One region of the Deferrisoma camini S3R1 genome, then DNA from elsewhere that is predicted to be linked to it. Evidence: riboswitches for the same ligand, from Rfam matches in the RefSeq annotation. Region 1 holds a riboswitch; the other holds the start of a gene.
The links. A riboswitch is a leader RNA that binds a small molecule or an ion and turns the genes downstream of it on or off. The one in region 1 is predicted to bind molybdenum cofactor.
Positions count from the first base shown of each region.

Region 2: another riboswitch for molybdenum cofactor. It lies ahead of DEFCA_RS0111875 (ABC transporter permease); the one in region 1 lies ahead of DEFCA_RS0110705 (porin).

Region 1 covers NZ_JAFN01000001.1:2,441,600-2,447,426, forward strand. Annotated here, with positions in the region: gene uvrA (excinuclease ABC subunit UvrA) at 1-296, shown strand, start outside; gene DEFCA_RS0110695 (tRNA (cytidine(34)-2'-O)-methyltransferase) at 293-757, shown strand; gene DEFCA_RS0110700 (substrate-binding domain-containing protein) at 773-1,606, opposite strand; gene DEFCA_RS0110705 (porin) at 1,794-2,996, opposite strand; molybdenum cofactor riboswitch at 3,107-3,224, opposite strand; molybdenum cofactor riboswitch at 3,261-3,384, opposite strand; gene DEFCA_RS0110710 (phenylacetate--CoA ligase family protein) at 3,442-4,743, opposite strand; gene pyk (pyruvate kinase) at 4,938-5,827, shown strand, end outside.
Region 2 covers NZ_JAFN01000001.1:2,695,257-2,701,083, forward strand. Annotated here, with positions in the region: gene DEFCA_RS24240 (methyl-accepting chemotaxis protein) at 1-174, shown strand, start outside; gene DEFCA_RS0111870 (ABC transporter ATP-binding protein) at 171-1,166, opposite strand; gene DEFCA_RS0111875 (ABC transporter permease) at 1,163-1,855, opposite strand; molybdenum cofactor riboswitch at 1,969-2,071, opposite strand; gene DEFCA_RS0111880 (hypothetical protein) at 2,484-3,026, opposite strand; gene smpB (SsrA-binding protein SmpB) at 3,393-3,857, opposite strand; gene DEFCA_RS0111890 (SoxR reducing system RseC family protein) at 3,859-4,272, opposite strand; gene DEFCA_RS0111895 (M42 family metallopeptidase) at 4,392-5,459, opposite strand; gene argJ (bifunctional glutamate N-acetyltransferase/amino-acid acetyltransferase ArgJ) at 5,567-5,827, opposite strand, start outside.

The DNA of each region.
Region 1 (5,827 bases):
GCCGGCCCCGCAACCTGGTCTACCTGCTGGACGAGCCCACCACGGGGCTGCACGCCGACGATCAGGACCGGCTGCTCGCGGTGCTCCGGGATCTGGTGGCCGAGGGGAACACGGTGGTGGCCGTGGAGCACAACCTGGAGTTCATCGCCCGGGCCGACTGGGTCATCGACCTGGGGCCCGGTGGGGGCGACGAAGGGGGCCGGCTGGTGGACGCGGGCCCCCCGGCCGACGTGGCCCAGCGGGCCCTGGGGCCCACCGGCCGGCACCTGGCCCGGTGGATGGAGGGCAGGCCGTGAGCCCGGTTGCCCTCCACGTGGTCCTGGTGGAGCCCGAGATCCCCCCCAACACCGGCAACATCGCCCGGCTGTGCGCGGCCACCCGGACCCACCTCCACCTGGTCCACCCCCTGGGGTTCTCCACGGACGACCGCCACCTCAAGCGGGCCGGGCTGGACTACTGGCCCCACGTGTCGGTGCGCGAGCACCCGAGCCTGGGGGCCGCCCTGGCGGCCAGCGGCTCCGGCCCGGTGTTCTACTTCTCGGCCCGGAGCGGCCGACCCTACGACCGGGCCCCGTTCGCCCCCGGATGCCGGCTGGTGTTCGGACCCGAGAGCCGGGGGCTTCCGCCGGACCTGCTCGAACGAAACGCGTCCCAGGTGTTCCGGATTCCGATCTGGGGCCGGGTGCGGAGCCTCAACCTCTCCACGGCCGTGGGGGTGGTGGTGTACGAGGCGTACCGGCGGCTCGGCGCGTGGTGAAGGCCCCAGGGGCGGCTACGGGTTCGGGATGGCGTCGGGGAAGAACAGCTGCTCCCCGCCCTTCTTGAACCGCTTGATGATCCGCTGCCCCCGGGGCCCGGTGATGTACCCGATGAGACACATGGCGCCCTCGTAGTTGGCGTCCGGGTACCGGGCCGGGTTCACCGCGATGATGCCGTAGGGGTTGGCCAGGGCCGGATCGCCCTCGTACACGATCCGAAGGCCCATCTTCTCCCGAAACGCGAGGTACGTGCCCCGATCCGACAGGGTGTAGGCCCCGAGCTCGTCGGCCATGCGCAGCACCGCGCCCATGCCCTGGCCGGCCTCCTTGTACCAAGCCCCACCAGGCTCGAGGCCGGCCGCGGCCCAAAGGGCCTTCTCCTTCTTGTGGGTGCCCGAGTCGTCGCCCCGCGACACGAACGAGGCCTCGGCCCTGGCGATCCGGCGAAGGGCCTCGGCGGCCGAGCCCGAGCCCCGCACGCCGGCCGGGTCGTCGGCCGGCCCCAGCACCACGAAGTCGTTGTGCATCACGTCACGCCGGTTCACGCCGTAGCCGTCGGCCACGAACTTGTCCTCGGCCGGCCGGGCGTGCACCAGCACCACGTCCACGTCGCCGTTGGCTCCCAACCGCAGGGCCTTGCCGGTGCCCACTGCGATCACGTCCACCTTGCACCCCCAGGTCTCCTCGAAGGGGGGCAGCAGCCGGGCCAGGAGCCCCGAGTTCTCGGTGCTGGTGGTGGTGGACATCCGGATGCGGCACTCGGCGCCGGCCGAGCCGACCCAGCCGGCGACCAGAGCCAGGGCCAGCACCAGCCCGCTCCAGGAACGGATCCATCGACGGTCTCGCATGGTTTTCTCCTTTCTTGCTGCTGGAAGCTTCATCAGGCCCATGCGGGGCCCTACAACGCGAAGGGGCACCCCCGTTGGTCCGGGGGGAGCTAGAGACTAGAGACTAGAAACTAGAGACTAGAACGTATGGGAATTCTGGAGGTTTCAAGCGTCCTAGCCTCCCAGCCTCCTAGCGTCCTAGCGGAAGTCAGAACGCCACCTGGTACTGGACCCGGAACCGATCCTCGGTCGTGGCCGAGCCCGGCCCGTCCTGGGCGCGGATCCGGAACCAGTCGGCCTGGATCTTGTTGCGGTGGCCGTTGAAGAAGGCGTTCAGGGCCACCCCGTAGGACTGGGTCAGGTCGTCGGAGGCGTCCGTGTTCGGGTCGAAGAACTCGTACCGGCCGGCCATCTCCACCACGTCCCTCCACACCAGGGCGCCCCCCTGCACGTACAGGCCCGTGGCGGTCTCGTCGTCCACGCCGTCGGCCTTGGGGTCGATCCGGCGGCGGTGGCCCTCGGCCCGGAGCGAGAACCCCCGGTACGCCACCCCCGCGAATCCCCCCACGCTCACCACGTCGCTCGTGCCCAGGGCCGCGAGCCTTCCGTTCAGGTTCTTGCGGGTGTGGCCCGCCACGTCGTCGTCGTAGGCCACCGAGGCCGCCAGGAACACCTGGGGTCGCTCGGGCCGGTTCAGGCTCGGCTCCCCGGTCAGGGGGCTTCCGCCCATGGGGGCCCACACGACCCGGCCCACGTACAGGTGACCGTCGCCCGAGTTGTTGCGGTTGCGTCCCTCGCCGTTGAACACGCCCGCGTCGTAAGACAGCCCACCGGCCAGCTTACCGTGGACCGTGACGCCCGTGTCCCGGTCGAACCGGAACGTGGCGTCCACCCCGCTTCGCTCCACGAACTGGAGCTTCGAGGCCGACACGTTCCACTGCACGCCGTAGGGCACCTTGTAGGCCCCGGCCTTCACGGAGAACCAGGGGGCGAACGCGTAGTCCCCGAAGAAATCGAACAGGTCCGTGCCCTTCTCGTTGCCCGAGTACACGTTCACGTAGACCTTGTACTCGAGGTTCTTGCGGAACGCGTGCCCCTTGAGCCCCACGCGCGTGCGCTGCACCGAGAAGTTGCTCTGGTTCTCGGCGTCCTCCAGCTCCCGGAACGTGTAGCGCACCTGGCCGTAGCCGTAGATCCGGCCGGAGAACCGGCCGTCGCGGCTCCGGTAGGACAGGTGGTTCGGGGCCGCGGGCACGGCCGGGGCCTGCCGGGCCTCCAGCTCCTTGCGCTCGGCCGCCGTGATGATGCCCTTCTGCTCCAGGCGCTCGAGCAGGTCGACCCGGGCCCACCCGGGCCGGGCCCCCACCCCCAGGGTCGCCAGTACCGCCAGAACTCCCACGACCTGCCGCATTCGTTCCTCCTTTCCGTGATGGGTGAGCGGCGAATCCTCCAAACGAGAAGCGCCCCCTTTCCGGCTGGAAAGGGGGCGCGGGCATGCCGGGCGGACCCCGCACGGGACCCGTCGGTCGCACCGCCTCCTTTCCAAGCACGGGAGGCCCGGCGGTTTCCCGCCGAACCCGTTGGCCGCGCGCCCTAGGACGGACCCCGTAGGCGCCACGGCTCGGAGGCAACACACAAAAAACCCTCCCCGCGGTCGGACGGGGAGGGTGCGCACAACACCGGTCACCCGTCTCCTTTCCGAACGCGGGAGGCCGGGGCGTTTCCACCCCGACCCATCGGCGAACCGCCCGTGGGCCGCTGGGGCCGGTAGGTCGGTCCGCTCGGAGACGCGGGAGAACATAGCCGGCCGGCGGCCCCGGGGTCAAGGGGAACCCCGCCGCCGCCGGCCGAGCCGTCTACTTCTTGCGCTCGTCGATCACCCGCTTGGCCTTGCCCTCGCTGCGGGCGATGCTGCCCTGGGGCACGATCTCCACGGGCGCGTGGATGCCGATCACGGCGTGAATGCGGGCGCTGATCCGACGGGCCAGTTCCTCCAGGGCCTCCTTGCCCTGGGCGTACACGGCGGGCTTGGCCTCGGCCTCCACCTTCATGCCGTCCAGGTGGCCCTTCTTGAACACCCGGATCTGGTAGAGGGGCTCCATCTCCTCGAACTCCATGATCACCGACTCGACCTGGCTCGGGAACACGTTCACGCCCGAGATGATCAGCATGTCGTCGGACCGGCCGAGGATCTTGTCCATCACCACGAGGGTGCGGCCGCAGTCACACTCGACCCGCCGCAGGCTCGTGATGTCGCGGGTCCGGTAGCGCAGCAGCGGCATGGCCCGGCGCTGCAGCGCCGTGAACACGAGCTCACCCTTCTCGCCCAGGGGCACGGGCTCCAGGGTGGTGGGGTCCACGATCTCGGGGTACACGTGGTCCTCGTTCAGGTGCAGCCGGTACGCCTCGCACGAGAACCCCACGCCGGGGCCCATCATCTCGGTCAGCCCGTAGGCCTCGTGGGCGGTGATGCCCATGCGCTCCTCGATCTCCTTGCGCATCTCCACGGTCCACGGCTCGGCCCCGAACGAGCCCACCCGCAGGGGCAGCTTGCGCAGGTCCACCCCCATCTGGTCGGCCTTCTCGGCGATGGTCAGGGCGTAGGTGGGCGTGCAGAACAGCACCGTGCTCCCGAAGTCCTGCATGAGCATGATCTGGCGCTCGGTCATGCCCGAGCCGGTGGGCACCAGGCACGAGCCGATGGCCTCGACCCCCAGGTAGAAGCCCAAGCCGCCGGTGAAGAGCCCCATGCCGTAGGCGTTCTGGCAGATGTCGTCGGGCCGGACCCCCTGGGCCCACAGGGTCCGGGCCATGCACTCCTGCCACTGGGCCTTGTCCTCGGCCGTGTAGGGGCCGGTGATGGGCTTGCCGGTGGTTCCGGAGGAGGCGTGCACCCGCACCAGGTCCTTCATCGGCACGGCGCACAGCCCGAAGGGGTAGTTGTCGCGCAGGTCGTTCTTGACGGTGAACGGAAGGTGACGGATGTCGTCCAGGGTGCGGATATCCTCGGGCTTCACCCCCTTCTCGTCGAGTTTCTGTTTGTAGAACGGGACCCGTTCGTACAGCCAGGCCACGGTCTCCCGGAGCTTCTGTGCCTGGAACTCCTGGAGCTGCTCCACCGGCATGGTCTCGAACTTCTCGTTCCAATACTTCTTCATGGCGTCTCCTCCGTCGAATGGGTGAACACGGCCCGAGCTGCAAACACCATACCAAAACAAACAAAGTTTCCTCAACCGGCCATTCGTTTGATTCCACCCTCCGGACTGGACGGGGCCCGGGGTTCACGGTAAGTTTTCCCCGTTTTGCGAGAAAACCTTATCACGGCCTGCTCCCCGAACCAGCGGAGGAACCGATGCGAAGGGCGAAGATCGTGTGCACCGTGGGGCCGGCCAGCGCCGACCCCGATGTGCTGCGGCGCATGGTGGAGGCCGGCATGGACGTGGCCCGGCTCAACATGAGCCACGGTGACCACTCCACCCACGCCCGCACGGCCGAGCTCGTGCGCGAGGCCGGCCGGGACGTGGGCCGGCCGGTGGCCCTGCTGCTGGACCTGGCCGGCCCCAAGATCCGGCTGGGCGAGCTGGAGAAGCCCCGGGTGGTCCACGCCGGAGAGGAGATCGTGCTCGTCTCGACCCCCGAGCCGGGGGCCCTGCCCGTGAACTACCCCCATCTGGCCGAGGAGCTCGCCCCCGGCGACCGGATCAGCCTGGCCGACGGCGCGATCCCCCTGGAGGTGGTCGCCGTGGAGGGGGGGAGGGTGCGGGCCCGGGTGCTCTCGGGCGGCACGCTCACCAGCCACAAGGGCCTGAACCTTCCGGGCAAGGGCGACGCCCTGCCCGCGGTGTCGGAGAAGGACGCCGACGACCTTCGGTTCGGCCTGAGGCTGGGGGTGGACTGGGTGGCCCTGTCGTTCGTGCGCAGCCCCGCCGACCTGGACCCGGCCCGGCGGATCATGGAGGAGGAGGGGGTGCGGGTGCCGGTGATCGCCAAGGTGGAGAAGCGCCAGGCCCTCGACCGCATCGACGGGATCCTGGAGGCGTTCGACGGCATCATGGTGGCCCGGGGCGACCTGGGCGTGGAGATGCCCATCGAGGAGGTGCCGGGCATCCAGAAGCGGTTGATCCGCGAGGCCAACCGGCGGGCCAAGCCCGTGGTCACGGCCACCCAGATGCTCCTGAGCATGGTGACCAACCCCCGTCCCACCCGGGCCGAGGTCACCGACGTGGCCAACGCCGTGCTGGA
Region 2 (5,827 bases), 250 kb from region 1:
CAGTCCGCGGCCATCGAGCAGATCTCCAACAACGTGGAGGGGATCGCCACCGTGAGCCGGGACGTGGCCGGCCAGACCGGGGAGCTGGCCCACGCCGCCCAGGGTCTGGCCGCCGAGGCCCACGGCCTCGAGCGGGCCGTGGGGCGGTTCCGGCTCGGGGAGGAGGAGGGCTAACCTCCCAAAACCCGGACCGCCGTGGCCTTGAACGACGCCACGGCCTCGTCGCCCACGGTGAGCCCCAGGCGCTGCCACGACGACCGGGTCACCACGGCCACCAGGCGGGCCCCGCAGTCCAGGGTGACCCACACCTCGCCGTCGGCTACCCGGGCCTCCACCACAGTGCCCCGCAGCCGGTTCCGTGCCGAGGTCGGCGGAATCTCCCGGGAGAGCACGATCTCCCGGGGGTCCACCTCGATGACCCGGGCATCGGCCGGCAACGGCTCCACCACCACGCGCAAGGGCCCGGCCACGAACACGTCGCCCCCGTGCCGTTCCGGCTGGCCCCGGAACACGTTGTCGGGGCCGCCGGGTCGTAACACCCCTCCCTCGGCCCGCCACACCTCGGCGCCCAACCGCCGGGCCTGGGCCGGGTCGTGGGTGGCCAGGACCACCGTGGTGCCCCTCTGCCGGCGCCAGGCGTCCACCACCGCTTCGATGCGCTCGCGGCTCTCGGCGTCCAGGTGGTTTAGTGGCTCGTCCAGCAGGAGCACCCGGGGCTCCAGGGCCAGCACCCGCGCCAGGGCCAACCGCTGGGCCTCTCCCCCGCTCAGCCGGGTGGCCCTCCGGTCGGCCAGGGGCGCGAGCCCCACCTGCTCCAGGGCGGCCGAGAGCCTGGGGGCCACCTCCGGTCCGCGGACGCCCCGGGCCCGCAGGGCCCAGGCCACGTTGGCCGCCACCGAGCGGTCGAACAAGTAGGGCGCCTGGGGCAGGTACCCCACGCCGGCGGGCGGTCTTCCGCCGGGGGAGACCTCGGATCCGAAAAACCAAAGCCGGCCCCCCGAGGCGGGACGGAGAAACGCCAACACCTCCAGCAGCGAGGTCTTGCCCGACCCGTTGGCCCCCACCAGCGCCACCAGGCCGCCGGCCGGCACCTCGAACCGCTCCAGCCGCAGCACCTCTCGCCCCCCTCGGGCGATCCGCAGCCCCTCGGCCCGGTACGCGGTCATGCCGACCTCCGGCGCAGGGCGAACAACGCCGCGTTCACCCCCAGGGCCACGGACAGGAGCACGATGCCCAGGGCCAGGCCCAGCTCGAACTCCCCCTTGCTCGTTTCCAGCGCGATCGCCGTGGTCATGGTGCGGGTGTACCCCCGGATGTTTCCGCCCAGCATCATGGCCACCCCCACCTCACCCACCGCCCGTCCGAACCCGGCCACCAGGGCGGCCAGCACGCCCAGACGGGCCTCCCACAGGGCCATGCGGCCGGTGGCCCAGGGCCCCGCGCCCAAGGCCCGGCAGGTCTGGAGGAACCGGGGGTCCAGCCCCTCGACCGCGGAGACGACCAGGTTCGTCATCAGGGGCAGCACCAAGAGGAACTCGCCCAGCACGATGCCGGGCGGGGTGTAGAGGAGGCCCAACCACCCCAGGGGGCCCTGCCTGCCGATCAGGCCGTACACGAGGAGCCCCACCACCACGGTGGGCAGAGCCATGAGGGTGTTCAGGACCAGCAGGAGGGGTTGGCGTCCCGGGAACCGGCCCAAGGCCACCGCAACCCCGGCCGGCACCGCCGCGGCCGCGGCCAGCGCAGAGGCCGCCCCCGAGACCCATACGCTCGTGCCCACGGCCGCCCACACGTCGGGATCCAGGCCCGTGAGCAGGCCCCAGGCATGGGACAGGGCGAGAACCAGGTAGTCCATCCCCTCCTCGGGCGCCGGGCCGGGGAGCCCGGCCGTGCGAGAACCGTAAGCACGAAAAACCCTCCCCGCGAACGGACGGGGAGGGCGCACACGTTCATCGCACCGGTCGGCCCGTCTCCTTTCCGAACGCGGGAGGCCGGGGCGTTTCCACCCCGACCCGTCGGCGAACCGGCCGTGGGCCCCCGGGGGAACCGGTAGGCCGAGTCGCTCGGAGACACAGGGGCAGTCTAGGCCACGGTGGGACGACCCGTCAACGGGCGTACTGCGACGGGCCCGCCGAAGGAGGAACCCCCCTTCGGCCCTGGGGGGCCCTAACAACGACTTTCGGTGGTCCGGGGCCATTGCCGGCGGCGGGGCACGGGTTTCAGGAACCGGAATTCAGCGGACAGGAGACAGGAAATCCCGAAAAGCAGCTTGAGTTCTCGGGGGGATCCTCTCGGGGGATCGAAGAGCCTTCTTCCTGTCCACCGACTTCTGAATGCTGGCCCCTGAAACCCCATGCCCTCCGAGCTTTGGTGCGGCTCAAAGGCCGCCTAGCCGCCTAGCGGGCCGAAGGCCCCAGACCGTTGACCGTTGACCGTTGACCGTTGACCGTAGACCGACGACCGAAGTTACATGGAAGGCCCTCTCACCAAGAAACGTCGTCTAGGGGCGGAAGGGGAACGATCTCGTCCTCCGACTCCAGCCGGGCCAGCACGGTGTGCAGGTCGTACTTGCCCACCCGGATCCGGCCGTCCACTAGGGGCCGCACCGGCGGGGCGAACCCGCACCGCACGTGGAGGTCGAGCCGGGGCATCTCGCCGGGCTCGCTCAGGCAGAACATGCCGGGCCGCTTCAGCAGGTCCTGGTACACACCGTAGATCAGGAGATGGCTCAGGCCCCGGCCCCGGGCCGGGGGCACCACGAAGATCAGGGTGTCGTCCAGCACCGACGGGTCCCCGCTGTGGGCCACGGCATAGAACCCAAGCTCCCGGTCCGGCCGGGAGTCCTCCGCCACGGCCAGCCCGGCCACGAACCGCTCCGGGTCGAACCGGCGGGCAAAGGCCGGCTCCCCAGCGGCCGAGGCGATCCGCTCGGGATCATCCGGCCCGATCGGTGTGAGCACGTAGTCCTGCCTGCGAAACCGGACCCTGCGTTCCCCGCCGTCCACTGGCGCCTCCCATCCTTCCACAGCCGACACTCCGGCAAGTCCCCTGCCCCTCCGGCACGGGGCCAATCGTTTTGAATGCAACTTGGCAACAGGCCCTTCGGGGCCGGGCAGCGGGGAAGGGTAACGTTCCGTGATCCGGGGGCCTTGGCGGCGGGGGGCGTGGGGCCTGCTGTTCAGGAGCCGGGGTCCGGAGGACAGAGGGCAGAAGCGTAAGGCGCCTCCCCCGATGCGCGAAGCTCTACAGAAAGTGGGGTGGGAGGCTTTCCTCGCGGCCTACCGGAGCTGAATTCTGACAGCTGGTATGGCCGCGCGCGGCTCTCCAGCAGCCCCCATGCCCCCGAGCTTTGGTGCGGTTCGAGAGCCGCCCAGCGGGCCGAAGGCCCCAACTCAACGGCGGCGCATGGCCCGTTGGATCTCCCGCTGGGCGTCGGCGCGCTTGAGGTCCTCGCGCTTGTCGTAGTGTTTCTTGCCCCGGCCCAGCCCCAGCTCCACCTTGGCGTGGCCGCCCCGGAAGTACACCCGCAGGGGCACCAGGGTGTACCCCTTCTGTCGCACCTTCCCGTGGAGGCGACGGATCTCGTACTTGTGCAGGAGGAGCTTCTTGTCCCGGTCGGGGTCCTGCTCCTCCCGCCGGCCGTGGGGGTAGGGGGAGATGTGGAGCCCCGAGATCCACGCCTCGCCGTCCTGCACCCAGGCGTAGGCGTCGGTGAGGTTGGCCTTGCCCTCCCGCAGGCTCTTGACCTCGCACCCCCGCAGAACGAGCCCGGCCTCGAAGGTTTCCTCGATGTGGTAGTCGCGCCGGGCCTTCTTGTTGGTGCACACCACCTTGACGCCCTCGGACCTCTTGGCCACCTCACCCCCTCCGCACGATCCGGGGCATGGCGGTCTTGCGCCCGCCCCACCGGGACGCAACCAGGGCGCCCGCCATGGCCACGAGCCCGAGGATGGCCGCGCCTGCATCGGGCCCGATGCCGAACCGGGGCCCCAGGGCGTTCCCCGCCACCGCCCCCGCCACCAGCACCAGCACCGGCACCAGGTACACCCAGAACGAGGCCTTCACCACGGCCGCCTCGGGCACGGCCACCGTCACCCGGTCGCCCGGGGAAACGCCCAGGGGGTCCTGAACCCACACCCGGGCCTCCCGGCCACCCCCCAGGTGCGCGCACGCCCCCCGGGCGGCGCACCCCTCGCAGGCGCTGCCCCGCTGGGTCTCCACCAGGGCCCGGCCGGGCCGGACCTCCAACACCTTTCCGGTCTCTTCGATCATGGAAGCTCCTGCCAACAGGCTTCGGGCTTTCGGCCGCTGGCGGCTGGGCAGCTAGGCGGCTGGGCGGCTCACGGGCCCCGCCGCCGCCGAGGCTTCGGGAGGCGTGGGGTCTGCCAGCCTCACTGGGGAATCCAGTCCCGGTCCGGGCCGATCCGCAGGAGCACCGCCACCAGGAGCTGGATCGCGTGGTCCAGGTCGGAGAGGCTCAGGACCTCGGAGGGGGTGTGCATGTACCGCAGCGGCACCTCCACCAGGGCCGTGGCCACCCCGGCGCGGGTGAGCTGCATCACGTTGGCGTCGGTGCCCGTGGCCCGGGGTGCCGCCTCGAACTGGACCGGGATCCCCTCGGCCCGGGCCGTATCCACGAGCAGCTCGAACAGGCGGGGGTTGATGTTGGCGCCCCGGGACAGCACCGGCCCCTTGCCCACCTGCACGTCGCCCACCGCCTTCTTGTCCACCCCCGGGTGGTCCGTGGCGAAGGTCACCTCCACACAGATGCCCACGTCCGGGTCGATGCCGAAGGCGCTGGTGCGGGCGCCCCGGAGCCCCACCTCCTCCTGGACGGTGGACACCCCGTACACCGTGCAGCCCAGGTCGGGCTTGCGCTCGGCCAGCCGGCGCAGGGTCTCGGCCACGACGAAGCTGCCCATCTTGTCGTCGAGGCCCCGGCTGGCCACCCGGTCTCCCCCCAGCCGCTCCAGCTCGAATGCGAAGGTGACGGGGTCGCCCACGGCCACCCGGGCCTCGGCCTCGTCCCGGCCGGCCGCCCCGATGTCGATGCACAGGTCCTTGATCTTGGCCACCTTGCTGCGCTCGTCGTGCTCCAGCAGGTGGATGGGCTTGCGGCCGACCACCCCGGTCACGGCGCCCTCGCGGCCGTGCACCCGCACCCTCTGTCCCGGCAGGAGATGGGCGTCCACGCCCCCGATGGGCGCGAAGTACAGGAACCCCTGGTCGTCGATGTACCGGACCATCAGCCCGATCTCGTCCACGTGGCCGGCCAGCATCACCCGCGGCCGGTCCGGCCCCCGGAGCACGCCCCAGGAGCTGCCCATCACGTCGGTGTGCAGCTCGTCCACGTGGGGCTCCACGTGGGCCCGCCACACCCGCTGGGCGGGCTGCTCGAACCCTGAGGGGCTCGGCGCGTCGGTCAACCGCTTCAAGAAATCGAACACCGCGTCTTCCATGTGTGACTCCTTCGGAGATGCTAGGAGGCTGGAAGGCTAGAAGGTTGGGGGCCTCCCACGCCCCTAAGGGGTTCCATTGCTTTCCAGCTTTCCAGCTTTCTAGCCTACTAGCTCCGATAGTCCGCGTTGATCCGCACGTACTCGGCGCTCAGGTCGCAGGTGGTCACGGCGGCCTCGCCGGCCCCCTCGTCCAGGGTGATCCGGATCTCGAACTCCCGGCCCGTCATGGCCCGGTGGGCCTCGGCCTCGGCCTCGAGGCCCAAGCCCAGGCCGTCGCGAACGATCTCCACCCCGCCCACGGCGATGTGGAACGGGCCGCCCCCGTAGGCCCCCGAGCGGCCCAGGGCCGCGGCGATCCGGCCCCAGTT